Regions from separate parts of the Mesorhizobium sp. B283B1A genome, predicted to be linked through region 2. Evidence: predicted binding sites of a transcription regulator. Region 2 holds the regulator's gene; each other region holds the start of a gene.
The links. Region 2 encodes PhoB, which activates phosphate uptake and scavenging genes when phosphate is short. Its sites were predicted from a motif close to TGTCATNNANCTGTCAT; they were not measured.
Positions count from the first base shown of each region.

Region 1: the regulator PhoB is predicted to act here: its motif matches at 5,370-5,386, upstream of LB577_RS13110 (alkaline phosphatase D family protein).
Region 3: the regulator PhoB is predicted to act here: its motif matches at 4,936-4,952, upstream of LB577_RS18045 (acid phosphatase).
Region 4: the regulator PhoB is predicted to act here: its motif matches at 6,402-6,418, upstream of LB577_RS00040 (LTA synthase family protein).

Region 1 covers NZ_JAIUIQ010000012.1:149,926-157,643, reverse strand. The annotation lists gene LB577_RS13145 (TPM domain-containing protein) at 1-626, shown strand, start outside; gene LB577_RS13140 (TPM domain-containing protein) at 631-1,269, shown strand; gene LB577_RS13135 (GNAT family N-acetyltransferase) at 1,418-1,924, shown strand; gene ppa (inorganic diphosphatase) at 2,127-2,660, shown strand; gene LB577_RS13125 (hypothetical protein) at 2,670-3,263, opposite strand; gene LB577_RS13120 (TetR/AcrR family transcriptional regulator) at 3,308-3,925, opposite strand; gene LB577_RS13115 (MFS transporter) at 4,000-5,283, shown strand; gene LB577_RS13110 (alkaline phosphatase D family protein) at 5,459-7,033, shown strand; gene LB577_RS13105 (hypothetical protein) at 7,048-7,329, opposite strand; gene typA (translational GTPase TypA) at 7,526-7,718, shown strand, end outside.
Region 2 covers NZ_JAIUIQ010000011.1:57,746-65,463, reverse strand. The annotation lists gene LB577_RS11735 (PAS domain-containing protein) at 1-302, shown strand, start outside; gene pstS (phosphate ABC transporter substrate-binding protein PstS) at 834-1,889, shown strand; gene pstC (phosphate ABC transporter permease subunit PstC) at 1,956-2,939, shown strand; gene pstA (phosphate ABC transporter permease PstA) at 2,943-3,794, shown strand; gene pstB (phosphate ABC transporter ATP-binding protein PstB) at 3,791-4,594, shown strand; gene phoU (phosphate signaling complex protein PhoU) at 4,618-5,325, shown strand; gene phoB (phosphate regulon transcriptional regulator PhoB) at 5,342-6,031, shown strand; gene LB577_RS11700 (ROK family protein) at 6,350-7,594, opposite strand.
Region 3 covers NZ_JAIUIQ010000019.1:81,406-89,123, forward strand. The annotation lists gene corA (magnesium/cobalt transporter CorA) at 1-908, shown strand, start outside; gene LB577_RS18025 (MaoC family dehydratase) at 1,033-1,503, shown strand; gene LB577_RS18030 (MaoC family dehydratase) at 1,500-1,970, shown strand; gene LB577_RS18035 (adenine phosphoribosyltransferase) at 2,150-2,695, opposite strand; gene LB577_RS18040 (alpha-hydroxy acid oxidase) at 2,884-4,029, opposite strand; gene LB577_RS18045 (acid phosphatase) at 4,196-4,891, opposite strand; gene LB577_RS18050 (cytochrome c1) at 5,019-5,891, opposite strand; gene LB577_RS18055 (cytochrome b) at 6,003-7,304, opposite strand; gene petA (ubiquinol-cytochrome c reductase iron-sulfur subunit) at 7,321-7,718, opposite strand, start outside.
Region 4 covers NZ_JAIUIQ010000001.1:2,410-10,127, forward strand. The annotation lists gene LB577_RS00010 (small ribosomal subunit Rsm22 family protein) at 1-404, opposite strand, end outside; gene LB577_RS00015 (YnfA family protein) at 407-730, opposite strand; gene LB577_RS00020 (SAM-dependent methyltransferase) at 824-2,116, opposite strand; gene rplI (50S ribosomal protein L9) at 2,379-2,963, opposite strand; gene rpsR (30S ribosomal protein S18) at 3,228-3,476, opposite strand; gene rpsF (30S ribosomal protein S6) at 3,476-3,967, opposite strand; gene LB577_RS00040 (LTA synthase family protein) at 4,435-6,387, opposite strand; gene fabD (ACP S-malonyltransferase) at 6,641-7,579, shown strand; gene LB577_RS00050 (ribbon-helix-helix protein, CopG family) at 7,635-7,718, shown strand, end outside.

The DNA of each region.
Region 1 (7,718 bases), on a different contig from region 2:
AGCCCTATGCCAACCGGCTGTTCCGCTTCTGGAAGCTCGGCCAGGCAAAGGAAAACAACGGCGTGCTTTTGCTGGTCGCGCCGAACGACCGCAAGATGCGCATCGAGGTCGGCTACGGGCTGGAAGGCACGCTGACCGACCTGCACACCAAGCTGATCATCGAAAACGACATGGTGCCGGCCTTCCGCGCCGGAGATTTTTCCGGCGGCATCAGCAAGGCCGTCGACGACATGGTCATGGTGCTCGAAGGCAATCCGGAGGAACTGGAAGCGCGGGGAAAACGCAATCCCGCCGACAGCGGCACATCCATCGACCCGATTGCCTCGGTGTTCCTGATCCTATGGGCGACGATGTTCTTCGGTGGCCTGGCGCTGGCATTCCTGCCGCCGATGTTCGGCACGAAACTGTCGCCGGGCGTGTATAGATGGCTGGGCATGACGTTTCGTTATGGCCGAGGCCCGAGCGGATCCTCGGGCACCAACGTCTGGACAACGGGCTCGTCGGGTGGCGGCTGGTCGTCGGGAAGTTCCGGCGGCGGCTGGTCCTCGGGATCGAGCAGCGGCGGCGGCGGATTTTCGGGCGGTGGCGGCTCGTCCGGTGGTGGCGGTTCTTCAGGAAGCTGGTGAGACAATGGCAACACGACCGATCAGCCCGCAGGATCATGAGCGCATCGCCGATGCGATCCGCGCCGCGGAAACCAGGACCGACGGCGAGATCTACTGTGTCGTGGCGCATGCCAGCGACGGCTATTTCGCCCCCGCCGCCTTGATGGCGACGCTGTGCATGCTGGTCGTCAGCCTCGCCGTCGCCTATGGGCTGGAGGCCTGGTGGCTCACCATCCGGCTGCCGCATTTCGTCCTCGCCCAGCTTTTGGCGCTGGCCTGCGTGCTGGCCCTGCTGTGGGCGCTGCCCGGCTTGCGCATCCACATGGTGCCACGGCGGCTGCGCTATCAGGCGGCACACGCCAATGCGATCAAGCAGTTCCTCGCCCGCAACGTCCACCGCACCGCGGCGCGCACCGGCGTGCTGGTCTTCGTCTCGATCGCCGAGCGCTATGCCGAGGTGGTCGCGGATTCGGGCATCGACGCCAAGGTCGGCCAGCATGTCTGGGACGGCGTGGTGCGCGACTTGACCGCGCATGCCGGCAACGACCGGCTTGCCGACGGTTTCGTCAAGGCGATCGAGCAGGTGGGCGCGGTGCTGGCCGAGCATTTCCCGGTCACGTCCGGCGACACCAACGAGCTTGACGACCATCTGGTCGAAATCTAAGCGCCTGCCGTCGATATTGCTTGCCGATCCGGCCTGTTTCCGGACGGGCTTTGCACGATGTCACCTACCATGATCGTCTGTGAGAAAGCGGTTGGCGGGCTGCCCGGACTCTTGCAATCGGCCGATGCGGGTTTATGGTTAACAAATCATGAATACGCTGACGATCGACATCCGGAAGGCAGAGCCGCGCGACGCTGGCGCTATCGCCGAGGTGCATCTGGAAGCCTGGCGCGGCGCCTATTCCGGCATCATTCCGCACCGCACGCTGACATCGATGATCAACCGCCGTGGCGCCGACTGGTGGGCGAATGCGATTCGCCGTGCCGCCACCGTCCTGGTGGTCGAGATCGGCGGCACGATCGCCGGCTACGCGACGATCGGCAAGAACCGGGCCCGGGAACTCAAGCAGCAAGGCGAGATCTACGAACTCTACCTGCGCCCGGAATATCAAGGCATCGGCCTCGGCAGGCGGCTGTTTTCGGCCGCCAAGGCGCGCCTTGCCGACCATGGCCTGAAAGGTATGGTGGTGTGGGCGCTGGAAGACAACCAGAGCGCGCTCGCCTTCTATGCCGGCGCCGGCGGCCGCGACATCGCCGAGGGCGTCGAGATCTTCGAGCAGAAAGCGCTGAAGAAGGTCGCTTTCGTCTGGGAATGACCGCCGAGGGCTGATCGCGGAGAGCGAAGCAGGCTCACGGGATGTATCCAACGCGAAATCACGACGCTGAAACATCTTGTTCCGATGATTGAACGTGTCGGGTGCCATCGCGTCTCGCCCGACGCCGGTCAGCACCATTCACCGCATTGCGCCATTCTGCGCCGCCCGCTATCTCCTCCCCATCGAGAGAGGGACAAAAGCCATGCGCATCGAAGCCATAGCCAGCGGAAAGAACCCGCCTGAGGACGTCAACGTCATTATCGAGGTGCCGATCGGCGGCGAGCCGATCAAGTACGAGATGGACAAGGAGGCCGGCACCTTGTTCGTCGACCGCTTCCTGCACACCTCGATGCGCTATCCCGGCAATTACGGCTTCGTGCCGCACACGCTGTCGGGCGATGGCGATCCGATCGACGTGCTGGTCTGCAACACGCGCGCACTGGTGCCGGGCTGCGTCATCAATGTCAGGCCGATCGGCGTGCTGATCATGGAAGACAATGCCGGTCAGGACGAAAAGATCATCGCCGTGCCGTCGCCCAAGCTGACGCTGCGCTACGAGAACGTCACCGAGTATACGCAGTTGCCCGACATCACCCGCCAGCAGGTGCAGCACTTCTTCGAGCACTATAAGGATCTCGAGCCCGGCAAATGGGTCAAGATCGAAGGCTGGCACGATTCCAAATACGCCAAGAAGATGATCATGGACGCGATCGAACGCGCCAAGGCGAGCAAGTAGCGCTTCGGATCAGTTGTCGACCCGGCCGAAGGCCGGCACGTTGCCGATGACGGTGTGCCGGTCCTTGCCGCAGGCGAAGGTTCGCGCCTTCTCGTCGGCGAGTTTACGCGCCTGGTCGTTGGCTTGCGAGTTGCCGGTGGCCAGTACGAGGCCGACGGTGCAGCCGACGCGGGCGTCCATCTGGCCGACCTTGGCGACGAGCAACACTTCGGTCGACTTGTTCTCATCCTCGCCATTGCTGATCGTGCGGCGGTGAATGACCGCGAAGGGTACGGCCTTGTCGCCATTGGTCTCGACGCGCCATTCGATCTTGGCCCCGGACGAATTGAAGGCGGAAAAACTCTCCCAGACGGATGTCATGTCGCCGCTGGGCGGAAAACCATAAAACAGCGATTCGCGGGCATCGTCATAGGCGATCAGCACGGGATAGCCACGGTAGCCCGAACAGGCGAGGTCGGCCCAGTCGCCGTCGCCTTGTTCGGCCTGAGCGTAGGTCACGCAGTCCTTCTTCCAGTCGAGATCGGTATAGGCGCTCGATATGTCACCGGCATGGGCTGCCTGAGAGAGGCCGGCGAGGGCAAGCGGGATCAGCAGGCTGCGCATGACGGATATCTCCGTTGGAGCTCGCCACAACGTATCGCCAATCGCTATTTCTTCAAGCTCGCTTCAATCAGCAGGTCGGCATTGCGGGCGACCGACTGCGCCGGCCCACCGAGCCCGAACAACTGGCCGCTGATATAGGCGCCCTCGAGCAGCAGCAGCAGCCCGTCGCCCAGCGTGTCGGCATCGCCGGCGCCCATCGCGGCGGCCATGGCGCGCAGCCGGCGGCGCAGTTCCTGCTTGTTGTCTTCGCTCACCATTCGGGCCGGATGGCCGTGTTCGGGGTATTCGACCGCTGCGTTGGTCATGCCGCAGCCGCGATAATCGGGTTTTTGCGTGCGCCTTCCGACGCGGGTCAGGAAAGCCTTGATCTGCGCGCGCGGATCGCCGGGATGGGCGTCGACAGCCTCGCCGAAGCGCTCCCAGAATTCGAGGTCGTATTGCCGCAGATACGAGGCAGCCAATTCGTCCTTCGAGGGGAAGCTGCGATAGAGGCTGGGCTTGGTGACGCCGGCGCGCTTGACGATCTCGTCGACCCCGATCGCCCGGATGCCGCGCCGGTAGAACAGGTCGTAGGCGACGTCGAGGATCTTCTTGGCGGCCTTCGGCGGGGCCGATGCATGACCATCGCTGATGGTCAGTTCAATATTTTTGTCGGTTGGCATCATGGGACTCGATTGACAGTGTTACCGATCGGTACGTATACATGTTGCCACCCTGCAACGTACCGGTCAGTAACATGATAGCTCAATCCCGCCCATTTGGCCAGCGCTACGCCTTCGTCGTGGTCGGCGTCATCTTCCTCTGCCTGCTGATCGCCGCCGGTCTGCGCTCGGCACCCGCCGTCATGATGCTGCCGCTCGAAAACAGCTTTGGCTGGCGGCGCGACGTCATCTCGCTGGCCGCCGGTGTCGGCATCCTGCTCTATGGCCTGACTGGTCCGTTCGCCGCCGCGCTGATGGAGCGGATCGGACTGCGCCGCACGCTGATCGCCTCGCTGGTGATCATGTCGGGGTCGACCGCGCTCAGCCTTTTGATGACCAAGCCCTGGCACCTCTTCATCACCTGGGGCGTGTTCTCCGGCATCGGCTCAGGCGCCGTAGCCAGCGTGCTCGGCGCCACCATCGTCAACCGCTGGTTCAAGACCAATCGCGGACTGGTCATGGGCTTGATGTCGGCCTCCAGCGCCACCGGCCTCCTGGTGTTCCTGCCGCTGCTTGCCTCGCTTGCGCAAACGGGCGGCTGGAAGCCGGTCGCCATCGCGGTCGCGGTCGCCACGGCCTGCCTGCTGCCGCTGGTCTGGTTGCTGGTGCCGGAGCGTCCGGCCTCGATCGGCATGGTGCGTTATGGCGCCGAGGCCGATGACGTGCCGCCGACATCGCCGGCATCGCAAGGCAATTTCCTGGCGCACACGCTCAACACGCTGCGCCGCGCCGCCGGCACGCGGGTGTTCTGGTATCTGTTCGCCACCTTCTTCGTCTGTGGCTTCACCACCAACGGGCTGGTCGGCACGCATTTGATCGCGTTCTGCGGCGACATGGGCATCGGCGAGGTGCAGGCGGCCGGCCTGCTGTCGATGATGGGCATTTTCGACCTGATCGGCACGACGCTGTCCGGCTGGCTTACCGACCGTTTCGACCCGCGCAAGCTGCTTGGCGTCTATTATGCCATCCGTGGCCTGTCGCTGATCTACCTGCCTTATTCCGGCTTCTCGGCGACCAGCCTGATCATCTTCGCGGTGCTCTATGGCCTCGACTGGATCGCCACCGTGCCACCGACGCTCAGGCTCGCCAACGAGGCGTTCGGCGACCGCAGCGGACCGATCGTGTTCGGCTGGATCGTCGCCGGCCACCAGGTGGGAGCTGCCACGGCGGCCGCCTTCGGCGGCACCATGCGCGAACTGCAGGGCAATTACGAACTGGCCTTCCTGATCGCCGGAATGACGGCCATCGCCGCCGCCTGCATCTCGCTGCTGATCAATACCAGCCGGCCGGCCTTCGATCCCGAACCGCAAGCGGCATAGGCGCGGCCCTCCCTTCTCCCCTTTTGGGCCCGTTGCCTTATTGATCTCTGGGCGTGAGAGGAGACGGAAAGGGCAGCCCTGTTCATTGTTATCAAACGTTCATGATTTCGAGATGCGCCTGAAACATTGAGGCTGGAGCTTGGTGGCAACGTTCAACGCCATCCAGGAGACAGCCATGAACAAGCTCTCGATGACTCGCCGCGCTTTTGTCACCTCCGCCAGCGCCGCTGGTCTGGTCGGCGTTTCCAGCCTGGCGCTGCCCTATTATTCTCGCGCCAACCAGCGCCCGGCCTTCACCCATGGCGTCCAGTCGGGGGATGTCGACGCCACCAGCGGCATGGTGTGGACGCGCACGGATCGCCCGTCGCGTGTCATGTTCGAAGTGTCGTCGACCGAGAATTTCGCCAACGCGATCCGGCTGGCGCCGCTCGATACGTCGCCGGCCAGCGATTATACGGTCAGACGCCTGCTCACCGATCTCGCTTCCGATCAGGACATCTTCTACCGCATGACGGCAGCCGACCTCGCTGACATCAACGCCGTCTCCGAGCCGATCGTCGGCCGCTTCCGCACCGCGCCGGCCTCGAAGCGCGACATCAAGTTCGCTTGGTCGGGCGACACCGCCGGCCAGGGCTGGGGCATCGACGAGACCGGCATGAAGACCTACGCCACGATCGGCAAGCATACGCCCGATTTCTTCCTGCATTCGGGCGACACCATCTATGCCGACGGCGCGATGAAGGACGAGGTCGACCTGCCCGGCGGCGGCAAGTGGAAGAACGTCGTGCTAGTCGATGGCAAGCGCAAGGTCGCCGAGACGCTGGACGAATACCGCGACCAGTGGAAATACAACATGATGGACAGACACGTCCTGGGTCTCAGCGCCATCTGCCCGACCTTTTATCAGTGGGACGACCACGAGGTGCTGAACAACTGGTCGGATTCGAAAAATCTGAGCGCCGACGATCGCTACACGGAAAAATCCATCCATGTGCTGGCGGCCCGCGCGGCCCGAGCCTTCCATGAGATGACGACGATCCGTTACGAGCCGTCGGAGCCCGGCCGCGTCTACCGCAAGATAGCCTACGGGCCGCTGCTCGACGTGTTCTTCCTCGACATGCGCTCCTATCGCGGCCCCAACGGTCCGGACATGCAGGATGAGATGACACCGCAATCGCGCATGCTGGGCGAACAGCAGACGAAATGGCTGAAGCGGGAGCTAGCCAACTCCAAGGCGACATGGAAGATCATCGCCGCAGACATGCCGCTCGGCCTCGTCGTCTGGGACGATGGCGTCAAAAAGGCAGGCGCGGAGGCTGTCAGCAATGGTGACAACGGTCTGCCAAAGGGACGCGAGCTGGAGATCGCCGACCTGCTGCGCTACATCAAGAATGCCGGCATCAGCAACATCGTCTGGCTCACCGCCGACGTGCACTACACAGCCGCGCATTACTACAATCCCGAGAAGGCGCAGTTCCAGGACTTCAGTCCATTCTGGGAATTCGTCTCCGGCCCCATCCATGCCGGAACCTTCGGCCCGAACGATTTCGACATGACCTTCGGTCCGGAGCTGAAGTTCATCAAGGCGCCGACAGCCGAGCAGGGGCAGAACCTGCCGCCGTCAGCCGGCCTGCAATTCTTTGGCCTTGTCGACATTTCCGGCGCCACCGAGCAGATGACCGTGCGGCTGATGGATCGCGACGACAACGAACTCTACAAGATCACGCTCGACCCGGTACGGTCGGCGTAAAGACCTGACGGTCGTCAGTCCGGGTAGCAGACCATTGGAATGTTCGGCCAGACGGCGCTGTCGCAGTTGGCTGCGTCCTGGCGCTGCTTGAAGGCGGCGCTGACCGGGCCAGTCACCATCGGATCGACGCCGTCGGGGGCGTCGGCGAAAGCCTGTTGGGCCGAAGGCGCATCGATCGGCAGGGACGACCGTGCTTCCTTCAGCGTCGCGGCCGACTGCGCGGCGTTGGCCGCCAGCAGAACGGCAAAGGCCGCAGAGGCGATTAGCGGCCAAAATCGGTTGAGTTTATCGGTCATGACGTTCGAACTGCCCGGGCCCTGAATGGTTCCCGCCTTGGTTAACAAAATCATTTCACACGCAGATGCTTAAGATTTGATGAGTATTTGGTGTTGCGCTTCCCCTTTCGCAACTGCGAAAAACCCTGTATGAGCCGCGCAACCGAAAGAGGCAGCGCCTTTGGCCTGCTGCCTGCAACGCTTCCGAGATCAGAACATGAAACTCCGTAATATCGCGATTATCGCGCACGTCGACCATGGAAAGACCACCCTGGTCGACCAGCTTTTGAAGCAGTCCGGCTCGTTCCGCGACAACCAGCGCGTCGCCGAACGCGCCATGGATTCCAACGACCTCGAAAAGGAACGCGGCATCACCATCCTGGCCAAGGCGACCTCGGTCGACTGGAAGG
Region 2 (7,718 bases):
ACGGCCGCAAGGCGCTCGACGCCTTCGGCAAGCTCAATCCTTGCATGATTCTGATGGACGTCTCGATGCCGGAGATGAGCGGTCTCGAAGCGACGGCCGCGATCCGCCGGCTGGAGGAAGACACCGGCACGCATGTGCCGATCGTCGGGGTCACCGCGCATGCGCTCAAGGGCGATCGCGAACGATGCCTGGAAGCGGGCATGGACGACTATCTGCCAAAACCAATCAGCCCCAGGGCCCTCTTGGAGAAGGTCGAGCGCTGGGTCGGCGCCAGCCGCCAGGCGCAGCGCAACGCGGGATAGCACCGCGTCGCGGATTCGCGGCATCTGAAGAGGCAAGCCGAAGGAATCAGTGGGAGATTCCCTGCTACCCCCGCGTGCAATGACTATGGTGCGATCGCACCATATCAAAGGCTGTGCCTAGCCGGGACAATGGCGGCATCGAATTCCGCTCATCCAGTTACGGGCGGGAGCAGCGACCGCCGGCAAGGAACAGCGTCACTCTACCCCAACGGACCTGTTTTCGGCGATGGCCCGGCCACGACACGCTCTGGCCTCGAGCAACGCACTCCCGTCCGGATTTTCTTCATCCTTGAAAGCCCCGTCGAATCCGGCGGTGGCTACGGCCTACGCACGGCCCAAGCCCATGATTCCGGGGACAAACTCGGATCGGGCCGCGAACCAGCCGCGCTACCGCCTTTGCCGGCTTCGGCAACGCGTTACCGGGCTGACATGAAACTGTCATGCGACTGTTATAATCGAAGGCTATTGGCCTCAGCGGGCGCTGGCAAGAAATGGCGCCGAGAGACCATCTTCCGAACAGGAGCAGGCCACATGAGACATTTCATCCGCTCGGCGGCCGTTGCGATTGCAATGGCTGCGGCGTCCACCATCACCCTTTCCGCGGCAATGGCAGCTGACCTTTCAGGCGCCGGCTCGACCTTCATCTATCCGGTGTTCGCCAAGTGGGCCGACACCTACAAGAAAGACACCGGCGTCGGCCTCAACTACCAGTCGATCGGTTCCGGCGGCGGCATCAAGCAGGTCATCGCCAAGACCGTGACCTTCGGCGCCACCGACAAGCCGATGTCCGATGCCGATCTGGAAAAGAACGGCCTCGTGCAGTTCCCGATGGTGATGGGCGGCATCGTGCCGATCGTCAACCTCTCCGGCGTCAAGCCGGGCGAACTCGTCCTCGACGGCAAGACGCTGGCCCAGATCTATCTCGGCGCCATCACCACCTGGGACGATGCCGCGATCAAGGCGCTGAACCCCACCCTAACCCTGCCGTCGACCGCCATCGCCGTCGTGCACCGCTCGGACGGCTCGGGCACCACCTTCAACTTCACCGACTACCTGGTTAAGCTCTCGCCCGACTGGAAGGACAAGGTCGGTTCGGACACGGCCGTCGAATGGCCGACCGGCGTCGGCGCCAAGGGCAGCGAAGGCGTTGCCAATACCGTCAAGCAGACCGACGGCGGCATCGGCTACGTCGAATACGCCTATGCCAAGCAGAACAACCTGTCCTACTCAAAGATGGTGAATGCAGCCGGCAAGGTCGTCGAGCCGTCGCTCGAATCCTTCGGCGCTGCCGCTTCGAACGCCGACTTCAAGACTGCCAAGAACTTCAACGTCATCATCACCAACGAGCCCGGCGACACCACCTGGCCGATCGCTGCTTCGACCTGGGTGCTGATCCACAAGGTTCCCGATGACGCTGCTGCCACCGGCGAAGCGCTGAAATTCTTCGCCTGGGCCTACAAGGACGGCAAGGAAACCGCCAAGGCGCTCGACTATGTGTCGATCCCCGACAGCGTCGTCGACCTGATCAAGGCTTCGTGGAGGACCGACATCCAGGCCGACGGCAAGCCCGTCTACGCCGGCGAGTAACATCTCTGGAGGAGCGCCGCGCCCGCGGCGCTCCTTTTCCTTCAACTCGAAAGAGCCGAGCTTGACATGAGCGCTGTCCAGGAAGCCTTGCCAGCCATTCGAGGTTCGCGCGACGCCATCGTCAGGCGGTTTGCGCTGACAGACGCGATCTTCCACGCAATGACCCGCGCCGCCGCGATATTGGTGCTGGTGCTGCTCGGCGGCGTCGCGATCTCGCTGTTTGCCGGCTCTTGGCAAGCCCTCTCGACCTTCGGCTTCTCGTTCCTGACCAGCGAAAGCTGGAATCCGGTGACGGAGAAATTTGGCGCGCTGGCGCCGATCTACGGCACCATCATCACCTCGGCAATCGCCATCCTGATCGCCGTGCCGCTCGGCATCGGCATCGCCATCTTCCTCACCGAGCTTTGCCCGCGCCCGCTGCGGCGCCCGATCGGCATGGCGGTGGAATTGCTCGCCGGCATTCCCTCGATCATCTACGGCATCTGGGGCCTGTTCGTGCTGGCGCCGTTCCTGCAGACCACGGTGCAGCCGTTCATCATCAGCGTGTTCCACGGCGTCCCCGGCCTCAGCAGCTTGTTTGCCGGCCCGCCCTACGGCATCGGCCTGCTGACATCGTCGATGATCCTCGCCATCATGGTGCTGCCTTTCATCACCTCGATCACCAAGGACGTCTTCGACACGGTGCCTCCCGTGCTGAAGGAATCGGCCTACGGCATCGGCTGCACGACCTGGGAAGTGACCCGCCGCGTCGTCATCCCCTACACCCGCATCGGCATCATGGGCGGCGTCATGCTCGGCCTTGGCCGCGCGCTCGGCGAAACCATGGCGGTGACCTTCGTCATCGGCAACGCCCACCGCATCAGTACGTCGCTGTTTGCGCCGGCAACGACGATCTCGGCGACCATCGCCAACGAATTCACCGAGGCGGTCGGCGATCTCTACACGTCTTCGCTGGTGGCGCTCGGCCTGATCCTGTTCGTCATCACTTTCCTGATCCTTGCCATCGCACGCTACATGCTGATGCGCATCGACGCCCGCACCGGAGCCTGACCGATGTCGACAGCCACGTCGCTTCACCAGAGCCGCAAGCGCAAGAATGGCGTGATGATGACGCTGTGCGTCGCCGCGGCCGGCATCGGCCTTGCCTGGCTGGCGCTCATTCTCGGCGCCCTGCTCTACAAGGGCCTGTCGGGTGTCAATCTTTCGGTCTTCACACAAATGACCCCGCCGCCCGGCGATGCCGGCGGCCTGCTCAACGCCATCTACGGCAGCATCGTGATGACCGTCATCGGCATCATCGTCGGCACGCCGATCGGTGTGCTGGCCGGCACCTACATGGCCGAATACGGCCGCTTTTCGAAGCTCACTACCATTGTCCGCTTCATCAACGACATCCTTCTGTCGGCGCCGTCGATCATCATCGGCCTGTTCGTCTACGAATTGATGGTCCGGCCGATGGGGCACTTCTCGGCGATCGCCGGCGCCGTCGCGCTGGCGATCCTGGTCATCCCCGTCGTCGTGCGCACCACCGAGGACATGCTCAATCTGGTGCCCAACGCCTTGCGCGAAGCCGGCACCGCGATCGGCGCGCCGCGCTGGGTGGTCATCCGTTCTGTCGCCTACCGCGCCGCGCTTTCGGGCATCGTCACCGGCATATTGCTGGCCATCGCCCGCATCTCCGGCGAGACGGCGCCGCTGCTGTTCACCGCGCTCAACAACCAGTTCTGGTCGAGCAATCTCAACGCGCCGATGGCCAGCCTGCCTGTCACCATCTTCCAGTTCGCTCTCAGCCCCTACGAGGAATGGCAGCAACTGGCCTGGACCGGCGCACTCATAATTACATTGACGGTTCTCGCGCTCAGCATCTTTGCGCGCAGCCTGACCGGACGCAGAGAGGACAAATGAGCCAGATGTTGTCTCCAGACATGACGATCGCCGCCGAGGCAGCCGCCAAGGCAAAGATCGAGGTCAAGAACCTCAATTTCTACTACGGCCAGTCGAAGGCGCTGAAGGACATCACGCTGTCGCTGCCCGAACGCAGCGTCACCGCCTTCATCGGACCGTCGGGCTGCGGAAAGTCGACGCTGCTGCGCGTCTTCAACCGCATCTACGAGCTCTATCCCAGGCAGACAGCCGAGGGCCAGGTGCTGCTCGACGGCAAGAACGTTCTCGACCGCTCGCAGGACCTCAACCTGTTGCGCACCAAGATCGGCATGGTGTTCCAAAAGCCGACGCCGTTCCCGATGTCGATCTATGAGAACATCGCCTTCGGTGTCAGGCTCTATGAGAAGATCAGCAAGGCCGAGATGGACGGCCGCGTCGAACAGGCGCTGAAGCGCGCAGCACTCTGGACCGAGGTCAAGGACAAGCTCAATGCCAGCGGCCTCAGCCTTTCGGGCGGCCAGCAGCAGCGGCTCTGCATTGCCCGTACCGTGGCGGTGAAGCCGGAAGTCATCCTGCTCGACGAGCCGGCCTCGGCGCTCGATCCGCTGTCGACCGCCAAGATCGAGGAGCTGATCGACGAATTGCAGGCCGACTACACGATCGTCATCGTCACCCACAACATGCAGCAGGCGGCGCGCGTGTCGAAGCAGACGGCCTTCATGTATCTGGGCGAACTGGTCGAGTTCGACAAGACGGAGAAGATCTTCACGTCGCCCCGCGAAAAGCGCACGCAGGACTACATCACCGGCCGCTTCGGCTGATCACGCATACGAGGACCAGGATCATGGCCGAACACACGGTTGCAGCCTTCGATGAAGATCTCGGACAGATCAGCAGGCTGATCAGCGACATGGGCGACCTCGCCGGCTCGATGGTCGGCGGTGCCACCAAGGCGCTGCTGAACTCCGACAATGCGCTCGCCCAACGCGTCGTCTCCGATGACGCGATCATGGATGCGCGCCAGCGCGAGCTGGACGACCGCGCCATCACGTTGATCGCAAAGCGCCAGCCGATGGCCGACGATCTGCGCCACGTCGTCGGCTCGATCCGCATGGCCGGCGATCTCGAACGCATCGGCGACCTTGCCAAGAACATCGCCAAGCGCGTCGGCACGGTCGGGCTCTCCGCCACGCCGCGCGACCTGTCGCACTCCATCGACGCGATGGCGCAGCTGGTGCTGATCCAGGTTCAAGGTGTTATCGAGGAATATGCGGCGCGCGATGCCGCCGCACTGGCCAAGCTGCGCGCCGACGACGAGCGTATCGACGTCAAATACACTTCGGTGTTCCGCGAACTGCTGACCTACATGATGGAAGATCCGCGCAACATCACCGCCTGCACGCATCTTCTGTTCTGTGCCAAGAACCTCGAACGCATCGGCGACCACGTGACCAACATCGCCGAGAATGCGTATTATGTGCTGACCGGCACGCAGCTGCCCGCCAATCGCCCGAAGCAGGACGAAACCGCGATGTCGGCGCCGGCGGCATAGCAGGGGTGACCAGCCGATGATCGCGCCACGCATCATGGTGGTGGAGGATGAGGAGCCGCTAGGGGTGCTGCTCCGCTACAATCTGGAATCCGAGGGCTACCAAGTCGAGGTGGTGACGCGCGGCGATGAGGCGGAGATCCGCCTGCAGGAGAACGTGCCCGACCTTCTGGTGCTCGACTGGATGGTACCGGCGGTGTCCGGCATCGAACTCTGCCGGCGCCTGCGGATGCGGCCCGAGACCGAGCGGCTGCCGATCATCATGCTGACCGCGCGGGGCGAGGAGAGCGACCGCGTGCGCGGCCTGTCGACCGGCGCCGACGACTATCTGGTCAAGCCGTTCTCGACGCCGGAATTCATGGCACGCGTCAAGGCGCTGCTGCGCCGCGCTAAACCTGAAGTGCTGTCCAGCGTGCTCAAGGTCGGCGATATCGTGCTCGACCGCGAATCGCACCGCGTCTACCGCAAGAAGAGCGAGATCCGGCTCGGACCGACCGAGTTCCGCCTGCTCGAATTCATGATGCGCCATCCCGGTCGCGTGTTCTCGCGCAGCCAGCTGCTCGACAATGTCTGGGGCGAGACGATCTACATCGACGAGCGCACCGTCGACGTGCATGTCGGGCGCCTGCGCAAGGCGGTCAACAACGGCCGCATGCCGGATGTGATCCGCACGATTCGTGGGGCGGGCTACGCGATCCGGGAAGATTAGGTTCTTCGGCGCGGAAGGTTAGAAAGTCGGATTTCGTGCTTAAGCCGGATCGCTTTACCTTGGCGATTGGCGAAAACGTCCATTGCTTCGTCATCCACGGGCGGAGCAAGGAGCGAAGCGACGCGGCGTAGACCCGAGGATCCATGCCGCGACTTCGAAGCGTTGCCTCGGCGCGGAATTCTGCTCCGCTGCACTCCGTGGCCAAGGTCGCGGCATGGATCCCAGGGTCTCCGCGACGGAGATTCGCTCCTGCTCCGCCCAGGGATGACGAAGTCGTGAGGCTTTGTCCAACCCACGGATGTTACGATGGCTTCGATTTCACGCCACGTTCTTCCCAGCCGCGCCTGCTCTCGCCTGCACGCCCGGCGCGAAAATTTCCTGGTCGACGAAGGTCAGTGCGCGCATGGCGCAGCCTTCGCGGATCAGCGGCAGTTCGTTAGGCTCGGTGTCGAAAGAGATCGATTTCGAGTGCTGGCCGCCGGCGGTCTGGGCAATCGCCTCGCGCAAGGCCGGCTCGATCAGGTCGAAGGCGGCGGCGCTGACGCCGACAATGGCGACGGGGGCGGGATCGATCAGCGCGAACAGGCTGCCGAGGCCATAGCCGAGTGCCTCGCCGGCCCTGCGATAGGCCTGGCGCTCCGGTCCGTCCTTGTCGCGCGCCGAGGCCGCCAGCGCCCGCATGTCGGCGTCGCTGACGTCGACCGGTTCGGTGTCCTCGCCAAGCTGTCTCGCGTTGCGCCAGATGGCGTAGTTGCCGGCATAGGCCTCGACGCAGCCGCGCCGTCCGCAGCGGCAGAGTGCGCCGTCCGGCCGGTGGATCATGTGGCCGAATTCGCCACCCGACGAGTGGGTGCCGGTGAACAGTTGGCCCTTCAGCACAAGGCCCATGCCGATGCCGTGAGACAGCAGAATGGCGATGAAGTCGTCGCGGTAGCGCTCGGGATCGCGCCAGCGCAGCGCCACCGCCATCATGTTGCAGTCGTTTTCCATGGTGGCGGGGATGCCGAACTCGGCCTCGAATATGTCGGCGAACGCGATGTCGGTCTGCGGCGTGATCGGCGACCACAGCATGGCGCGCGCCTCGGTATCGGTGATGCCCTGGATGGCCAGTGCGATGCGGGCGACGCTGCGGACATCGATGTCGGGATCGTCGATGCGGCGCCGCACGATGGCGACGCATTCGCCGATCAGCGCCTCGCGCGACATGGTCAGCGTGTCCAGCCGGCGCTGTTCCTCCGATATCACCTGGCCGGCATAGTCGATGACGGCGACCGACAGGAAATTCAGCGACAGCACCACGGTCATCACCGCCGCCGCCTCCGGGTTGAGTGTGAGGCCGACCTGCGGTCGACCGCGTTTCAGCGACCCGGCCTCGCTCGGCTTGCCCTCGGTCAGGACGCCTTCGCCGATCAGGTCGGAGGAGATCGCCGAGATGGTCGAGTGGCTGAGGCCGGTGGTGGCGGCGATCTCGGTGCGCGAAGGCTGACCGGCACGGCGCACGGCCGAGATCACCATGGCGCGGTTGCGCCGGCGCAGATCGTCGTGGCGGATTCCGACCGACATGTTCACCCACATCCTCCCGGTCGCCGCGGCCTTTCGTGCCTCCCGAAGGCCGCCAGCGAAGCCGCCAAATACTGGCAGAAGCGCCGCACGCTGTCATTATTTATTCCGGAGCTCGAAAAAAAGT
Region 3 (7,718 bases), on a different contig from region 2:
ACAAGGTGGTCTGGGCCGATCTCGTCAATCCGACCAAGGAGGAAGAGGTCACCATTGAAAGCTGGCTCGGCATCGCCATCCCGACCCGCGAGGAGATGGAGGAGATCGAGATTTCCAGCCGCCTCTACATCGAGGACGGCGCCTACTTCATGACCGCCACCTTGCCCGCCCAGACCGAGGTCGACGATCCGCTGATGTCGCCGGTCACGTTCGCGCTCGCCGGCAACAGGCTGATCACGGTGCGCTACCACGAACCGAAGGCGTTCAAGACCTTTCCGCTGCGCGCGGAGAAGGCGGCGACCGGATGCACCAGCGGCGACACCATCCTGATCGGCCTGCTGGAAGCGATCGTCGATCGCCTTGCCGACATTCTCGAGCGCGCCGGCCGCGACGTGGAAGTGATCTCGCGTGACATCTTCCAGGCGACCTCGACCAAGGCGTCGAAGCGCAACCGCGACTTCCAGGAGCTGCTGAAAGCCATCGGCCGCAAGGAGGACATCGCCTCTTCCGTGCGCGACAGCCTGATCTCGCTGCAGCGCCTCGCCGGTTTCCTCGCCCATGTCGCCACCCAGACCAGGATGAGCAAGGATATCCGCGCCCGCATCAAGACCTTGTCGCGCGACGTGCTGTCGCTTGCCGACCACGCCACCTTCCTATCGCAGAAGATCTCCTTCCTGCTCGACGCCACGCTCGGCATGATCTCGATCGAGCAGAACGCCATCATCAAGATCTTCTCGGTTGCCGCTGTCATCTTCCTGCCGCCAACGCTGGTCGCCTCCATTTACGGCATGAATTTCGACGTCATTCCCGAGCTGAAATGGCAGCTTGGCTATCCCTTCGCCATCGGCCTGATGATCCTGTCGGCGATCCTGCCCTTCTGGTATTTCCGCCGGCGCGGCTGGCTTTGATTGCTCACCACGGGTCCAATGCCTGTTGTTGGCGCACCAGAAATAACTTGACCAAACCGCGCCCTGCCTGCATCCGGGATGCCCGATCCTGCGGATCGCGGATTCCTGAGCCGGATTTCAGACCATGACTGCAAAAACCTGGGCCTACGAGGATTTCGTCGAGGGCACCTCGCTCGACCTCGGCACCAAGCTGGTAAGTGCCGCCGAGATCGTCGAATTCGCGCGGGAGTTCGACGCCCAGCCGATGCATCTCGACGAGGACGCCGGCAAGGCCAGCATCCTTGGCGGGCTGGCGGCCTCGGGCTGGCACACCTGCGCCATGTTCATGCGCATGCTGTGCGATGCCTTCCTGCTGGACTCCACCTGCCAGGGCGCGCCCGGCGTCGACCAAGTCAAATGGAAGAAGCCGGTCCTGGCCGGCGACCAGCTCACCGGCAGCCTCGTGGTCGTCGCCAAGCGCCTGTCGAAATCGAAGCCGCAACTGGGCTTCGTCACCATGCGCAGCGAACTGTTCAACCAGCGCGGCGAAAGCGTTTTCGAGCTTGAGAATTCCGTCATGTTCCTCACGCGTGAGGCCGCGGGGAGCCTGGCATGACCCTGGACGAATTCTTCCGCATCGGTGCCACCGTGACGCTGGGCTCGCACACATTCGAGCCCGAGGCGATCAAGGCCTTCGCCCGCAAATACGACCCGCAGATCTTCCATATCGACGAGGAAGCCGCCAGGAAGAGCGTGCTCGGCGGCCTCTGCGCGTCCGGCTGGCATACGGCCGCCACCTGGATGAAACTCAATCTCGAAGCCGGCATGGACACCGGGGGCGCTGCCTGGAACGGCCCCGGCCTGGTCCCCGAATTCGGCCCCTCGCCCGGCTTCAAGAACCTGAAATGGCTGAAGCCAGTCTACGCCGGCGAGACCGTCACTTTCACGCGCACCGCCCTTTCCCACCGCCCGATCGCCTCGCGCCCCGGCTGGCGCCTGCTGACGCTGCGCTGCGAGGCCTTCGCCTCGGCCGGCGACAAGGTGCTGGAGTTCGAGAGCGCCGTGCTCATGAAGACGGAGTAGTGGCGCTGGGCGCTCTTCCTTCTCCCCTTGCGGGAGAAGGTGGCCGAGCGAAGCTCGGTCGGATGAGGGGTGTTCCAGCTTGGCGCCGACGGCACTCCGTCACCCACCCCTCAACCGTCTCGGCGCTGCGCGCCGATCCACCTTCTCCCACAAGAAGGGGAGAAGGAAGAACTGTTCCCTCAATGCCCCTCGAACCCGATCAGCGTCCGCACCGGCACACCGAGCGCTTCCAGCTTGGCGCGGCCGCCGAGGTCCGGCAGGTCGATGACGAAGCAGGCGGCGAGGATGTCGGCGCCGATCTGGCGCAAGAGCTTGACCGCCGCCTCCGCCGTGCCGCCGGTGGCGATCAGGTCGTCGACGAGGATCACCTTCTCCCCAGGGGCAACGCCGTCCTTGTGCATCTCCATCTCGTCCAGCCCGTATTCCAGACTGTAGGCGACGCGCACGGTCTCGTAAGGCAGCTTGCCCTTCTTGCGGATCGGCACGAAGCCGGCTGAGAGCTGGTGGGCGACGGCGCCGCCAAGGATGAAGCCGCGCGCCTCGATGCCCGCGATCTTGTCGATCTTCTGGCCAGCATAGGGATGCACCAGCTCGTCGATGGCGCGACGGAAGGCGCGCGCATTGCCAAGCAGCGTCGTGATGTCGCGAAACAGGATGCCGGGCTTGGGATAGTCCGGGATGGTGCGGATCGACGCCAGCAGCGTGTCTTCGAGCGAGGGTTTCATGAGACGGCTCTCCGGATGATCCAACTGATACGCGTGAAAGGCGGCAGGGTGCGATCGTAACCCGGCGCGACCGACAACGGCTAGCGCGATGTGGCGGCTGAAACAAGCCGCATCTGGCAAGGGATCGATCTCGCCGACCCAGCCATATTCCGCATCCGCATGATCCGCGATGGTCCGTCCGACTCCGACTATCTGAAACGGAGATTGGAGCGCGACAATTGCCCGATCGAACTGCAGCCCATCAGCTTCATGCCGCGTTCGACCTCGACCCGCATCTGCTCGAGCGCCCTTTCGACACCCGGTTGGCCGGCCGCCGCCAGAGGAAACATATAATAACGGCCGATGCCGACGGCCTTGGCCCCGAGCGACAGTGCCTTCAGCACGTGGGTGCCGCGCTGCACGCCACCATCCATGATGACGTCGATCTTGTCGCCGACGGCATCGACGACCTCGCCAAGCTGGTCGAATGCCGCCCGCGAGCCATCCAACTGCCGCCCACCATGGTTGGACAGTACGATGCCGCTGCAGCCAATATCGACGGCGCGTCTGGCATCCTCCACCGACATGATACCCTTGAGGCAGAACGGACCCGACCACTGCCTGACCATCTCGGCGACATCGTCCCAGGTCATCGAAGGATCGAGCATCTCGGTGAAGTAGCGGCTGATCGACATCGTGCCGCCGCCCATGTCGACATGTTCGTCGAGCTGCGGCAACTTGAAGCCCTCATGGGCGAAATAGTTGACTGCCCAAGCCGGCTTCAGCGCGAACTGCGCCATGCCGGCAAGGTTGAGTTTGAAGGGAATGGCAAAGCCAGTGCGCTTGTCGCGTTCGCGATTGCCCCCGGTGATGCTGTCGACGGTCAGCATCATCACTTCTACGCCAACCTGCTTTGCCCGCTGCATCATCGCCCGGTTGAGGCCGCGATCTCGGTGGAAGTAGAACTGGTAGATCTGCGGGCTGCTGCTGATCCTGCGCACTTCCTCGAGGCTGACGGTGCCGAGCGTGGAAACACCGAACATCGTGCCGTATTTGGCCGCGGCTTTGGCGACCGCCCTCTCGCCCTGATGGTGGAAAAGCCGCTGCAGGGCAGTCGGTGAGCAATAGAACGGCATAGCCAATTTCTGACCCATGACGGTCACCGACATGTCGATCTCGCTCACCCCGCGCAGGACGTTGGGGACTAGGTCACAGCTTTCGAAACTTGCGGTGTTGCGGCGATAGGTGACCTCGTCATCGGCCGCGCCATCGATGTAATTGAAGATCGGCCCCGGCAGCCTTCGCTGCGCCATCCGCCGGAAATCGGAAAAATTGTGACAGTCGCTGAGCCGCATCATCGATTTCCAAGGCCATGGCTGACGAAGCCTTTGCCGCTGTTGAAATATCAACCAGATGCGGCCCTGCCAACGAACTAATTGCTGAACTCCCCATAGAGCACGGCCGTGAACACGAAAAGGGGCGCCTGAAGCGCCCCTCTCTGCCGAGATTGCCGGCGAAGTCTTACATGCCGAGGTCGGAACGCAGCTCGGCCCTGGCAATCTCATATTCGGCCTTGAAATCGTCCCGGTTGAGCAGGACCGCGGCAATGACGCTGCCGGAAATCTTGCCCATCTCGACATCGGACGGATAATGGATGCCGCCGACAACGCGGTTGTGGGCGTATTCGGCCGCGCGCGCCATGATCTCGGCGCGCCTCTCCGGAACCATGTCGGCCAGGATGATGCCCATCATGGTGCCGACAGTGGCGTGGCCGGACGGCCAGGAGCCGGAGCTCGACAGCTTGACCGCCGGCTTGACGAGATCGCTGAGCTGGTGCGGGCGCGGACGTTTCCAGACATCCTTGGCCGGGTCGACGACAGCACCTTCTGTGGCCACGACGCGGTCGAAGAAAGCGCTGAATTTCGGCAGCTTTTCCGCGGTGAAATTCGGCCCCATGACATCGGCGAAGCGCCAGACATTCTCCTCGGCATCGGCGACGGCGCGGGCTTCCATCTCGGGCGTACGCGTCACCTGCAGCGTCAGCACCTCGCCGAGTTCGGCCTTGGTCTCGGCCGAACCGTTCGCCGGTGGAGGCGGCAGGATCATCGTCAGGTCGACGTCCTTGTTGGTGACGAAGGGTTTTGCGTCTTCGGCCTGGGCGGCCGAGCCGATGACCAGCAGCAGCAGACCAGCCGCGAGCGATGCGTATTTCTTCATGGAGCGATCCTTTGTTCGAGAATGCCGCAGGATCGCCAGATGCAGTGACGGCCATGTGACATGACCGTCACCGGACGCAAAAAGGGCGCCTCTCGGCGCCCCCTGCATTTTGCTATGCCCGCCCCGCTCAGTGGGCGATGCCTTCCCACACCTTGCGCTTGGTCAGATAGACCAGCGCGCCGAACAGCAGCAGGAACACCAGCACGCGGAAACCCATCTTCTTGCGGTCTTCCATGTGCGGCTCGGCGGCCCATGTCAGGAAGGCGGCCACGTCGCGGGAATACTGGTCGACGGTCTGCGGCGAGCCGTCATCATAGGTCACCTGGCCGTCGGAGAGCGGCTTGGGCATCTTCAGCGACACGCCCGACATGAAATACGGGTTGTAGTGCGTACCCTCGGGGATGACCATTCCGGCCGGCGGCGTTTGATCGTAGCCGGTCAGCAGCGAATGGATATAGTCGGGGCCGCCCGCGTCATACTGGGTGAAGATGTCGAAGACGAACTGCGGAAAGCCGCGCTCGACGCCGCGCGCCTTGGCCAGCAGCGACATGTCCGGCGGGGCAGCGCCACCGTTGGAGGCAGCGGCGGCTTCCTCGTTGGCGAACGGCGCCGGGAAATGGTCCGACGGCTTGCCGGGACGGTCGAACATGTCGCCGGCATCGTTGGGGCCGTCATGGATGGTGTATTCGGCCGACAGCGTCTTGATCTGGGCGTCACTGTAGCCGAGGTCCGACAGCGTGCGGAACGCCACCAAATTCATCGAGTGACAGGCCGAGCAGACTTCCTTGTAGACCTTCAGGCCGCGCTGCAGCTGCGCCTTGTCATAGGTGCCGAACGGGCCGGTGAAGCTCCAGTTCATCTCCTTCGGCTCGTCGATCGGGAAATGCGTCGGTGCGGCTGCATTGTGCGCCTCTTCGGCGGCGAATGCCCAAGTGCCTCCAGTTCCAACACCGGCAGCCACAAGGCCGATCAGCGCCAGCGAGGTGAGAATCTTTTTCATGCCAAATCCCCTTAGATTCTCTACCGCTCTGTCTTCCTGTTTGAGCATGATCTCTGGACAAACGGTTCCGTTTGTCCGGGAAAACCGGTTCCCACTTTTCGGGATCATGCTCTAGCCCTTGGTCTCTGGTGCGGCCGTGGCGCCCGCCGGATGCCCGCTGCCACCCTTGTTCTTTTCGAGCACCGCCTCGGTGATCGAGTTCGGCACCCTGCGCGGCGTCTCGATCAGGCCGAGCACTGGCAGCGCGATCAGGAAGAAGGCGAAGTAGAACAGCGTCGCCATCTGCGCCATGAACACATAGCTGCCTTCCGCCGGCTGCGAGCCCAGCCAGCCGAGCAGGATGGCATCGGCCACGAACAGCCAGAAGAACAGCTTATACCAGGGCCGGTAGACCGCCGAACGCACCTTGGAGGTGTCGAGCCACGGCACCAGGAACAGCATGACGATGGCACCGAACATGCACAGCACGCCGCCGAGCTTGGAGTTGATCGGCCCGATGTTGAAGGTGATGGCGCGCAGGATCGCGTAGAATGGCAGGAAGTACCATTCCGGCACGATATGGGCCGGGGTCTTCAGCGGGTTGGCGACCGTGTAATTGTCCGGATGGCCGAGATAGTTCGGCAGGTAGAAGACGAAATAGGCGAAGAAGAACAGGAACACGATCATGCCGAACGCGTCCTTGATGGTCGCGTAAGGGGTGAAGGCGACGGTGTCGGTCTTCGATTTGACCTCGATGCCGGTCGGGTTCGACTGGCCCACGACATGCAGCGCCCAGACGTGCAGCACGACGACGCCGGCGATCATGAACGGCAGCAGGTAATGCAGCGCGAAGAAGCGGTTGAGCGTCGGGTTGTCGACGGCGAAGCCGCCCAGCAACAGCTGCTGGATCCAGTCGCCGACCAGCGGAATGGCGCTGAAGAAGCCGGTGATGACGGTGGCGCCCCAGAAGCTCATCTGTCCCCATGGCAGCACGTAGCCCATGAAGCCGGTCGCCATCATCAGGAGGTAGATGATGCAGCCCAGGATCCAGAGCAGTTCGCGCGGCGCCTTGTAGGAGCCGTAATAGAGGCCACGGAAGATGTGGATATAGACGGCGACGAAGAAGAACGAAGCGCCGTTGGCATGCATGTAGCGCAGGAGCCAGCCGGAGTTGACGTCGCGCATGATCTTCTCGACCGAGCCGAAGGCTAGATTGGTGTCGGCCGTGTAGTGCATGGCCAGCACGATGCCGGTCAGGATCTGCGCCACCAGCATGATCGACAGGATGCCGCCGAAGGTCCAGGCATAGTTGAGGTTGCGCGGCACCGGATAGGCGACGAAGCTGTCATAGACCAGCCGCGGCAGCGGCATGCGGGCGTCGAACCAGCGTTCGATACCGGTCTTGGGCGTGTAGGTCGAGTGTCCCTCGCTCATCGAAATATCCCCTGCCTCAACCGATAAGGATCTTGGTATCGGAAATGAACTTGAATACCGGCACAGCCATGTTCTCGGGCGCCGGGCCTTTGCGGATGCGGCCGGCGGTATCGTATTGCGAGCCGTGGCACGGGCAGAACCAGCCGCCGAAATCGCCTTCCTGGCCGAGCGGAATGCAGCCCAGATGGGTGCAGACCTGAACCATCACCATCCAGGCTTCCTTGCCGGGCGTGGTGCGGTTAGCGTCGGTCGCCGGCGCGTCGGCCGGAAGGTTGGCATTGCGGGCGATCGGGTCCTTGAGATCGGAGAGCTTGACGGCCTCGCCGTCCTTCATTTCCTGTTCGGTGCGGTTGCGCACCACGACCGGCTTGCCGCGCCACTTGACGATCAAGGACATGCCCGGCGTCAGCGAGG
Region 4 (7,718 bases), on a different contig from region 2:
TGGGTCCGGGCAGCGACTGCGCCGGCGGCGAGCGTCTCGCCGACCTTGCGTGCCGCCGCACTGGCTTCGAGGAGCACCGCCTGTTCGAGGTCGGGGCAGAGGTCCATCGTGGCCCAAAGCACCGTACCAGGCCCGGCTCCGATATCGAGCAGGGATTTTGGAACGAAATCAGGCCGGGCTTCATTCAGCGCATCGAGGCTGGCGCGGACCGCGGCATAGGTCGCTGGCAGCCGCGTCGCGAGATAAGCGTGCACGGCCAAATCCTGCGCCATGTGCAGGCGGCCGTCGCGCAGCTCGGCACGGTAGCGGTCGGAAAGCGTTTTCGCCGCTTGCTTCAGGGTCGCGAGCGGGATGTTTTCAAGCAGGCGCTCGACCCCTTGGCGAAGTGGCGCTGGCAATTCCATGGTCAGGCTCCGCGCGGTGCGAGCAGGATGACCGAGGCTCCGGCCATGCAGAGGACCGCGCCGGCAAGATCCCAGCGGTCGGGCCGCACGCCTTCCACCAGCCACAGCCAGGCGAGCGACGCGATGATGTAGATGCCGCCATAGGCGGCATAGGCACGGCCCGCCGCATTGATGTCGACCAGTGCCAGGAGCCAGGCGAACAGGACGAGCGAGACGAAGCCCGGCGCCAGCCAGAGCGGCGACCTTTCCAGCCGCCACCATGCCCATACCGAAAAGCAGCCGGCGATCTCGGCCAGGGCCGCGGCAACATAAAGGAGATAGCTCATGAAAAAGGCCTCGCGACGATCACGAGGCCTTTTTCAGGGCAGGGGCGCGCGAAGGCAAGCGCCAACAGCGAAAGCGTACGAACGTTCCCGTTTCTATTCCGCCACCTTGCGGCGACGGGCAGGCTTGGCGGGCTTCTCGATGGGAGCCGCCTCGCGGCGGCCCAGGTCGCGCATTTCCAGCGCCTTTTCGCATTTGGCCATATAGTCGCGGGCCATCGGCAGCGTGTCGTTCTTCTTGGTGATCTGGAACTGAAAGATGACCAGGTCCTGCCAGCGGAAGGCAGCTTCCGAGGCGGCCAGATAGAATTCCCACATGCGGCAGAAGCGTTCGTCGTAGATCGCCTTGGCCTTGTCGCGGTTGGCGGCGAAGCGCTGACCCCAGTGCTTCAGCGTATCGGCGTAGTGGAGCCGCAGGATCTCGACGTCGGTGACCACGAGGCCGGATTTCTCGATCGCCGGCAGTACCTCCGACATTGCCGGGATGTAGCCGCCCGGGAAAATGTACTTGCGGATGAAGGCACTGGTCGCCCACGGCACACCGGAACGGCCGATCGTGTGCAGCAGCATGACGCCATCAGGCTTCAGCAGTGTCGCGGACTTGTCGAAGAAGGTGCGGTAGTGGTTGACGCCGACATGTTCGAACATGCCGACCGAAACGATGCGGTCGAAACGCTCGTTGAGCTCGCGATAGTCCTTCAGCTCGAAATGGACGTGGTTTTCCAGCCCCTGCGCGTGCGCCCGGTCGGTGGCCACGCCATGCTGTTCGGTCGACAGCGTCACGCCCTGCACGTCGACGTCGAAAGCCTTGGCGAGATAGAGCCCAAGCCCGCCCCAGCCGGAGCCGATGTCGAGCACCGTCTGGCCGGCCTTCAGCCTGAGCTTGGCGGCGATATGGCGCTTCTTGGCGGCCTGCGCCTCGTCCAGCGTCATGTCCGGCTGTTCGAAATAGGCGCAGGAATACTGCATGTCCTCGTCGAGGAAGAGCCGGTAGAGATCGCCCGACAGATCGTAATGGCGCTGCACGTTGCGGCGCGAGCGCGAGGCGGTGTTGATCTGCTGCAGGCGGCGGAAGGCGTGACGCAGGCCCTCGATGGCTTTCGACCAGGTCGCGTCGATGCCGCCACTGCCCATGTTCTGGAAGGCAATGCGCATCAGCCCGAGCACGCCGCCTTCGAGAATGTCGAGTTCGCCGTCCATGTAGGATTCAGGCACCGCCAGCATCGGATCGAACGTGATGGCGCGTTCGGCATGTCGGGTCTTGATGTGCAGATGCACCGGCTCGCCGCTGCCGTCGCCGAATACGAATGTCGAGCCCTGTGGCCCGGTCACTTTGAGACTGCCGGTGCGAACCAGGCGATCGAGAACGCGCTTCAAGAGAATATTCATGACCTAATGTCCCCAGGGTGCCTTACGCATGGCCCGAAAACCGCAATCGACTTTCGGACAGGATTATGCGCCGAACTCCAATTCCACAACGTCCTTTGCGCGTCCAAAGGACGCGCGACGATCTAGTCTGCAACAATATATGGGGACCCGGAAAGTTCCTTTTGGCACAAAAAAGCCCGGGCGAGAGGCCCGGGCGTTGGTCCACAAAGGACGGATAACGGCAATGTGATCGGAGCTTGGCTCCAATCCCTGCGGGGTAAGATCAGGCGTTGTCTTCGCCGCCTTCGAACTCGGCATTCGGATCGAAGAAGTTTTCCGGCCGGGCGTTGTCGTTGATGTCGTCGCCATAAATGGCTTCGGCGGTGGTCAGCGTCTCGCCCTTGGCCTGGCGTTCGGCTTCGTCGGCCGTGCGGGCGATGTTGAGCGTGATCGTGACTTCGACTTCCGGATGCAGCGCGATCGCCACATTGGTGACGCCGATGGTCTTGATCGGCTGGTTGAGCTGGATCTGGTTGCGGTTGACCGTGAAACCTTCGGCCGTCAGCAGGTCGGCGATGTCGCGCGTCGACACCGAACCGTAAAGCTGGCCGGTCTCGCCGGCCGAGCGGACGGCGATGAAGCTCTTGCCGTCGAGCTTTTCGGCAATCTGGGCGGCTTCCGACTTACGCTCGAGGTTGCGGGCCTCGAGCTGGGCGCGCTGGCCTTCGAACTTCTTCTTGTTGGCCTCGTTGGCGCGCAGCGCCTTGCCCTGCGGCAAGAGGAAATTGCGGGCAAAGCCGTCCTTGACCTTGACGGTATCACCCATCTGGCCGAGGCGGGAAACGCGTTCGAGAAGAATGACTTCCATGGTTTTGTTCCTTTCAGTTTGGCATCGATCTCGGAATCGTTGCCGATTCTTGGGAACAGGTCAGGAAGCAAAGGGGCGTTGCCGCCGGTGTCGCTGTCCTGCCTGTCGGCAGTTAGAGGCTTTGGCCTCAACCCGGGATTTCCTGCATGTCGCCCAAAAGTGGTTTCCCGGTTTTGGGACCACGACATGCATCGTCAAGACACTCCAGCGGCGCCCGTCGCCGTGGAGAAAAGCGGGCGACAAAGCCGCCCGCTCGGAGAAATTTTAGCGGACCACGTAAGGCAGCAGGCCGAGGAAGCGGGCGCGCTTGATCGCCTTGGCGAGCTCACGCTGCTTCTTCTGGCTGACCGCGGTGATGCGCGACGGCACGATCTTGCCGCGCTCGGAAATGTAGCGCTGCAGGAGACGCACGTCCTTGTAGTCGATCTTGGGCGCGTTGGCGCCGGAGAACGGGCAGGTCTTGCGGCGACGGTGGAACGGGCGCCGGGTCGGGATCTGGTTGATGTCGACCATTATTCTGCACCCCCTTCAAGGCTTTCGCGCGGACGGCGCGGACCACGCTCGCCACCGGCATCGCCGAAGCTGCGCGGCGGACGGTCGCCGCGATCGCGGTCGCCGAACGAACGCGGGCCACGGTCACCACGGTCGCGGTCGCCGAAGCCACCGCGCTCCGAGCGCTCTTCGCGCTTCTGCATCATCGCCGAGGGGCCTTCCTCATGCGCCTCGACCTTGATGGTCAGGAAGCGCAGCACGTCCTCGGACAGGCCCATCTGACGCTCCATCTCGTTGAGCGCTGCCGGCGGGCAGGTGAGGTCCATCAGCGTGTAGTATGCCTTCCGGTTCTTGTTGACCCGGTAGGTGAGGGACTTCAGTCCCCAGTTCTCGACCCGGCCGACCGACCCGCCATTTGCTGCGATGACGCCCTTGTACTGTTCGACAAGCGCATCGACCTGCTGCTGCGAGAGGTCCTGCCGGGCAAGAAACACATGTTCGTAAAGAGCCATTATGTCTTCGCCTTTCTTCGTTTCTCTCCCGGTTCCCGGCGGCAAAAGCCTCTGCAACTTCTCTGACCCGGATCCCTTGAGGGGCGGGGAAGAAAGGAGCATGACGAGACGGTCGAGAGCGGAGACACGGGAGGCGGAAGCACTTCTGGCTTCACGCGAAGGTTTTTGAGAAAGCCTCCGGCCCTCCGTTCAGCCCCCAGCTAGGACCGGCAGATTGCGGGCGTCTATATAGCAATCCGCAGGGAAGGCAAGGGCGTGCGGCGTTCGCGATGTCGCAGGGGAGCCTGTGGCGCAAGGGGGCGATGTCGGAGGGAAGATCAAATGGCGACAACCGCAAGACTTTGCGACTTCCCCGCAGCGGCAAGCATTTCCGGGGATGAGATGCTTCTCAAGAGCAGATCGCCAACAAGTTCTCGAAGCTGCAACTAACGAATTGAGTGTTCGATCCCCTCAGAGGGACTGCAGGCTCAACTCATGTGGGCTACGACCTTGTCGACCGTTTCGGGAAAGAAGTCCGGCGCCGCGTGCCGCTTGCCGAACATCATGTCATATTGCAGCAGACGAAAGTCGCGGATGGCCGGATCGATGTCCTTCTGCCGCGCCCAGTCGGGCGTGGCTTCCCCGGCCGGTGTCAGCAACAGGTTGCGGTCGACGACGCGGTAGCGTTCGCGCATCTCGCCCAGGAAGCCCGTGTAGTAGGGATGGGTGATGCCGGCCGTCTTCAGGATATGATAAGGCAGGAAGGCGGGGCTGACCGCGCCCAGATCCTCGGCCGGGCCGGTGCGGTTCGACCAGATGACCAGCGGCGTCTCGTGATGCTGAAGGGCGTCCTGCGGTGACGCCTCCTTGCGCGGCGCGACATTGTCCTTGAGGAAGCCGGTTTCGACGTAAACCGGGCCCAGCGGCGGCAGATGGTCGCCGAAGAAGGCGATCACCGTGGGACGGGAGCGCTTCTTTGCCCATTCGACGAGGCGCTCGAGACCGCGATCGGCATCCGCGGATCCCTCCGCATAGCTCAGCAGCGATTCACGCGCCCACTGGCTGATCGGCGCCTGCACCTTGTGGGTCGGGTTGTAGTAGCGGTTCGGCTCGTAGGGACCATGGTTCTGCAGGCTGACCGCGAAGAAGAACACCGGCTGCTCGCTGGCGTCGGCTTCGCGGATGATCTCGTCGGTCATCGCCGCATCCGATGCCAGCGGTCCGCGCTTCTCCATCGGCGGCAGCGTCTCTTCAGACTTGAAGTCGTTGAAGCCGAAATCGGCGTACACCGCGCCACGGTTCCAGAACCAGTTGGTGCCTGGATGTATGGCACGCGCCTGGTAACCCTCGCTCTTCAGGAAGGTTGCCATCGACGGCGTCGGGGTGCGCACATATTGCTGGTAGGGGATGCTGCCGGCCGGCAGGAAGGCGTTCGAGAAGCCGGTCAGCGCTTCGAACTCGATATTGGCGGTCATGCCGCCGAATTCGGGCGAGAACATATAGCCCGAGCGCAACGCCCGCACATTGGGAATGGGGTCCGGCGTGATGGTTACCCCGGGCAGTTTGGTCGGATCCCAGAACGATTCGCTCATGACGACAATGATGTCCGGCTTCTCGGCGGGCACGGAGGCTGTCACCGCCGGCCTCTCGATCGCGGCGATCGCCTTGTCGGAATAGTCGGCCGGCGCCGAGACATGCGCCATCGGCACGTTGAGCGCGAAGGCGAGCGCAAAGCCGTTGGAGGCGTAGTTTTCCTTTTGATCCCACATGATCGGGATGATCTGCAGCCGGTCCCTGGTCCACGAGAAGGTGGCGTAGTCCATGATCGAGACAAAGAAGGCGAGCAGCGGAACCGCCAGCGTCAGCCGGGCGAGGCGGCCCTTGCGGCTGAGTGCGAGGACCTTGCGGCGCCACAGCCGCCAGCCATAGACGAGCAGCGACAGGCCGGCGACGATGCCGACGACCATGGCGAGCGCGGTCATTGGCCGGTCGCGCACCAGCAATGGCAGCAGGGCGACGATCTGGCGGGCGTAGAGGAAATCCGTCGGATAGAGCGGATCGCCGAGATAATGCGACTTCTGATGGCCGACAAAGGCTAAAGACAGGGTCAGCGGAGCCACGATCATCAGGCTCTGGTGGCTACGGCCGAGCACGGCGTCGAGGCCGATCAGGATCAGCGCGAAGACAACGATCGTGGTCCAGCCCGGCTTGAGCGGCTGCAGGAAGAAAGAGACGGTGCCGGCGAAATCACCGCGCACGATCAGTTCGATGGCGAACACCAGGATGGCCGCGATCGCCAGGCTGATCAGCCCGTACCGGACAACCGGCCATCTCCGGCCCGGCAGGTAGCCGGTGGACGGATCGTCTTCCAGGAATTGCGGCACGGCTTTACCGCTACGTTTCGAACTCTTTGTCACTTCAACTTCCCCACCCAGCGACAAACACGTCACTCGATTGTCATATAATTGTCACGCAAAGCTAGCGCCTGTGGCGGAAATAAGAAGAGCCAGCAAACGATTCGTGAGCGGTTTTCATCAGGAGTGATCGCCAAAAAGCCTTTGGGAACAGGCACTCGGCGGTTGACGAAGCCGCCCGGCAGGGGCGAACTGGACTTGACTTGGCGGCCTGCCTTGCGTCACAGGCAAGAAAAACCCGCCTATCAGGCAAGCAAAACCAGCCCTTGGGAGCCCTCGCATGGCCGTCGCATTCACCTTTCCGGGACAAGGCAGCCAGGCTGTCGGCATGGGCAAGGATCTCGCCGATAGCTTTCCCGAGGCGCGCAGGGTCTTCCAGGAAGTCGACGACGCGCTCGGCGAAAACCTGTCGAAGCTGATCTGGGAAGGTCCCGAAGAGGCCTTAACGTTGACGGCCAACGCACAGCCGGCGCTGATGGCGGTATCGCTGGCGGCCATCAGGGCGCTGGAATCGCGTGGGTTCTCGCTGAAGGACAAGGTCGCCTATGTCGCCGGCCATTCGCTGGGCGAATATTCGGCGCTGGCCGCCGCGGGCTTCGTTTCCGTTGGCGATGCCGCGCGGCTGCTGCGCATTCGCGGCAATGCCATGCAGGCGGCGGTACCTCCCGGCGAGGGCGCCATGGCGGCGATCATCGGACTGGAGCAGGCGGATGTCGAAGCTGCCTGCGCTGAAGCGGCCAAAGGATCTGTCTGCCAGGTCGCCAACGACAACGGCGGCGGCCAATTGGTCATCTCCGGCGCCAAGGCTGCGGTCGAGCTGGCCGCCAGGCTTTGCACCGAAAAGGGCGCCAAGCGGGCGCTGATGCTGCAGGTCTCGGCACCTTTCCATTCGGCGTTGATGACGCCGGCCGCGGAGATCATGCGCGACGCGCTCGCCGAAGTGGCCAAGGCCGCACCGGTGGTTCCGATCGTCTCGAACGTCACAGTCACCCCGACGAGCGACCCGGACGAGATTTCGCGGCGCCTGGTCGAGCAGGTGGTCGCCCGCGTGCGCTGGCGCGAGACGGTCGAATGGTTCGGCGCCAACGGCGTCACCGCGCTCTACGAGATCGGCGCCGGCAAGGTGCTGTCGGGGCTGGCGCGGCGCATCAACCGCGACATCGCCACCGCGTCGGTCGGTGCGGCGGTTGACGTCGAGGCGGCGCTAGCCGCGCTCTGACTTGAATTCCGCCCGGCGCGGCTGTACATGAATACATGTATTCATGGGGATTGCCATGCCGACCTCTATAAGACTGGCTCCCGAGATCGAGGAGCGTCTGGATTTCCTGGCGGCCAGGACCGGCCGCAGCAAGGCTTAC